One region of the Staphylococcus muscae genome, then DNA from elsewhere that is predicted to be linked to it. Evidence: riboswitches for the same ligand, from Rfam matches in the RefSeq annotation. Region 1 holds a riboswitch; the other holds the start of a gene.

Region 1 (2,209 bases):
GCTGTCTGCACCGTAAAGAAGCTGTACAATGATTCCGAGTAAGATACCGAGACCGAGTGCAACAAAGACACGTGTAGGGAACTTGACGTGTTTCTTTGCCATGACCCATAGACCGATAAGGAATCCAGCAAAAATTAATAAGTTAAGTATAATGAGAAATATAGACATTTAGACGCTTCCTTTAATTCCGACTTGTATTATAAGAATAATTGCAAGTCCATTTAAAATCAACCCCTACATACGAATTTTCTCATTTTATAGGTGAGAAAGGTTTTAATTGTTGTGCTGCACTAGTTCTTCCATCAACTAATTGTGCCATCAGTTGACCGACAATAGGCGAGAGTAGAATACCGTTTCGATAATGCCCAGTTGAGATATAGAGATTATCACGAAGGGCACCCATAATCGGAACGCCATCTGGAGTGATCGGTCGGATGCCAGTCCAAGTCTTAATCACGCGATGTTCACATAGGTCAGGTATCATAGATTGACTTTCTGCATCTAACCACTGGAGATTTTCAGCTTTATTTTGTGTACTCCAATTGTCGAGTTCTGATGTCGCACCGATAAGAAAACGATTGGGTTTCTTTGGCACAATATAACAACCGTTCATATTAAAAATAGTTTCTTTTAGTTGTGAATAAGACGATTCAATTAACTTCACATCGCCTTTGACCGGTTGTGTCGGAAGATTCATCCCAAGTTGCTGTAACAATGCACCACTCCAAGCACCAGCAGCGATGATTAATTCGTCTGCATATACATCGCCTTTAGAAGTTGTTACTCGATAATGCGATGCATGTTCCATAATCTGTAATACTTCCGTCTGTATGTGAAGATCAATATGCAAAAGATTGGAGACGGATTGCAGTAACGCTTGTGTATATAAGTTGGCATTGATTTGACCGTCGTCATGTATTTTGAATGCTGCGCAATCGTCAATGTTACAGTGGGGGAAGCGTGCACGTAATTGATGGCGTGATAATTCATAAATCTTATGGTCTTGCTGAGAGAGAAATTCAAATTGTTTCTTAACTGCTGGGACATGTTGTGCGGTAGTTGCTACCTTAATCAGCCCATATGTTTGCAGTTCAATATCGATATCTGTCTCCATTAAGAGTTGTTGTGCAATATCTGGCATCATCGCACGACTTGCCATTGCAAGACGATATAAAGGTGTATCTTCAAAAAATTCATTCTGTGCACCTAACATCCCACCTGCTGCATAAGATGCATTCATACGGGGTGTCGAGCGATCAATGATATGTATGTGACGACCTTGCGCATTGAGTTGACGTGCAATGGACAATCCCATCACGCCGCCACCAATAATAACTGTTTGTAACATAAAAAAACCTCCTGCATGTGAGGGTGCAGGAAGTTGACATGTATGATTGAAATTGAGTCGTATGTGACGCATGCTTTAACGTTGCATGACTATCATGATACGCATGACATGTAATTGCTTCCCTTCGATGGCATTAACCATATCAGGTTCAAAGAGTTAAGAGTCCGTCTTTCTCAGCTCACTTCGAGCACCCCTAGCATGTTATTTAATTGTAAGACAAGTGGTTGACTTGCATAGAAATTGTGTTTTAACCGCCGAATAATCGTTGGAGAAAACCTTTTTTCTCATTGCGTTCAATTGTGTGTGCTAATGCTTTTTGTCCTTCGATTTGTGTCTCTAAGTGCTTTTGTGTTGTACTGAGTTGTTCAGTTTGTTGTTTTTGTGCTTCAGTGAGAGACTCCATAGATGCACTGTTTGACTTTAGTTGTGTTTCTAACTTGTTATGTAACTCAGTAAGTGCCTCTTGTTGTTTGTGTACTTGTGTCACCATTTGCCCAAGTATTTGACGTTCTTCTCGCATTTGATTGATTTCATTGTGCAACTCTTTGAATAAGTTAGAGAGTTGTTGATCAGCAGGAAGTTGTTGTGTATCTTCCTTCACAATAACTTGTAAGAAGTCTTTTTCTTTCTCGAGTTCTTCAAATGCAAGTTCGTAACTGTTAGTTTGCCCAACGCGTTCTGCAATCTCTTGGAAGAGTTCAACATCTTCTTCTTTGAAGTCTGTCGCTTCACGCCCGCGATATTCTGTTTTATCTAAATGGTAACCACGTTCTTCGAGATGCTGAACAATTTTGCGGACTTGCTTTTCGCTTAAGCCAGATTTTTGTGCGAATTCTTTTGTTAGCATATAACCGGATCCTT
Region 2 (2,209 bases), 750 kb from region 1:
TGATTTGGAAGGGGAGCGGCTGTCCAAGCATTCGGATGCCAAACGCCATATTCAGTCAATGTCTCTTCATAATTGGCTAATATCTTATCCGGAGACCCTTGTTGTATGATTTGACCTTCATGATTCATAAGAATAACTCGGTCGACATAATCCCAAACATGAGCCACCTTATGCTCGACAATGAGTACCGTTTGATCTGCCCATAAATCTTTGAGCAAGTCCCACAAGTTTTGTGTTGCTTCGATGTCGAGCATTGCAGTCGGTTCATCTAAAAATAATGTATCAGCTTCCATGAGTAAGGTACCTGCAATCGCCAGTTTTTGTTTCATCCCACCGCTCAATTTGTTAATTGCTTGTTTTGGATTTACATCGAGCTGTACTTTGTTAAGTGCAGCTTGAATACGATGATCCATCTCATCTTGTGGCACTTGTTGATTCTCAAGTATAAATGCAAGTTCTTCATTGACTTGTGGCATACAGAATTGTGAATCGGGATCTTGGAAGATGACGCCAGCATGACGTGCAACTTCTAATTCGTCATATTTCATCGGCAGATCAATGAGATCAGGAACGATACCACTCAAGACGTTCAATAGGGTGCTTTTACCAGACCCTGATGGGCCGAGTAAAAGTACCTTTTCTTTATCTTTAATTTCAATATCAAGACCATCAAATATTTTATGGTCTGTACTTGGATACTTTAAGCGTAGGTTTTTTGCTTTAAGCAATGTAAGTTCTCTCCTTATAGTGAATCATAGTCGTCTTTTGATGCAGGTCTAAATAGCTTCGTCACACCTGTTTGATCCAATGCTTTGACCAGATAATATGGGAAAGCACCAGCTAATACGACACCACTAATGATGCGAAATACGACATATAATATAAGATTCCATTCTGCAACTTCACCTAAGTAACCATAGTACCAGTCGATAGGTAAGCTGATGAGCGCAGCTGCGAGACCTGCTAACAGCGCAACCATAAATGCACGAGAACGATAGCGGAATAATGCAAATACAAGTTCACAAGCAAGGCCTTGTAAGAGTGCATAGATAATCGTTGGAATATCAAAGCGTCCCATCATAATCGTTTCACCTGCACCTGCCGCAAATTCTGCAAGTAAAGCAATGCCCATTTTAGGAATGATGAGATATGCAACAACTGCTGCTGCAAACCACATACCATATAAAAGTTGATCGATTTGTAAACCGAGTGGTTGGATTGTCTTCGTAACAACCCACCATATGTTATAAACTACACCGAAGATGACAGAAACTAAGACTGTCACGAGTATGTCTGACAATGTTAAGCCTTTTTTCATAATAAAGGACCTCCTAATAATAAAAGACGCACATCCTTGAAATAGGGATGTGCGTCGATATATGAACGAAGCGCTCATGTTTATTATGTAAGCAACTCAAAATAAGCGTGCGATTCATTGCCGCAAATATCACGTATAAACGTCGTACACTTTCCTCCGCTAGTATCACCTAGATCAGGTACAAAGGGTTTGAGGATATTCCTCATCTCAGTTCTCACACCCCTAGTGCGTGCGTATTCAATTGATATACACAATGTACATGTCTTACAGTAAAAAGTCAAGGGACGAATCGCCCCTTGACTTGATTTGTGTTGATTAATCTAAAGTGCTTTGGATATCATCTTTTGTTTTGTCGATACCGTCTTTAGCTTCTTGCGCTTTATCTTTTAACGCTTCTTCTTTTTCTTTTGCTTGCTCTGCAGCTTGTTTTAAATCTTTTTCTGACATCATAAAACACTCCTTCATTTATGTTGTTACTCTTCTATATCCGTTCTATATTTTGTTAAACATCATTTTAAAAAAAGATTTATAAAGATGATATAAAATCTTGGAAAGGGGTAAACATATGACATATGATAGAGCGTATTGTCTAACAGCTTTAAATATTTCATACTAGAGACTGAAATTAATCAATTATCAAGACATAGGACAATTGTTCATATATAATAATTGTGAGGTGAGAGGATGTCCTTTTTTAATAAGTACACCGAAGTTATTTATTCCTATATTATAGGTGCGGTTGCGATATTGTTGAGTATCGTTATTTTTATCAATATTCCGCTCATTGAACAACTCAAATCAGGCAAACACCATGTGCCACAAATCCACAATGTATGGGATTTTATCATGGCGTTTTTTAATGAGATTATTCGTGTGATGAGTAAGTACATC

Evidence for each region. Region 1 has a riboswitch for thiamine pyrophosphate ahead of thiO (glycine oxidase ThiO). Riboswitches for the same ligand answer to the same signal wherever they lie in the genome.
Region 2: another riboswitch for thiamine pyrophosphate. It lies ahead of C7J88_RS00265 (ECF transporter S component); the one in region 1 lies ahead of thiO (glycine oxidase ThiO).

The regions. Positions count from the first base shown of each region.
Region 1 covers NZ_CP027848.1:1,403,180-1,405,388, reverse strand. Annotated here, with positions in the region: gene C7J88_RS07015 (L-cystine transporter) at 1-168, opposite strand, end outside; gene thiO (glycine oxidase ThiO) at 251-1,348, opposite strand; TPP riboswitch at 1,451-1,553, opposite strand; gene C7J88_RS07005 (DNA-binding protein) at 1,596-2,195, opposite strand.
Region 2 covers NZ_CP027848.1:53,940-56,148, forward strand. Annotated here, with positions in the region: gene C7J88_RS00260 (ABC transporter ATP-binding protein) at 1-728, opposite strand, end outside; gene C7J88_RS00265 (ECF transporter S component) at 743-1,318, opposite strand; TPP riboswitch at 1,453-1,552, opposite strand; gene graF (glycopeptide resistance-associated protein GraF) at 1,634-1,765, opposite strand; gene auxA (lipoteichoic acid stability factor AuxA) at 2,003-2,209, shown strand, end outside.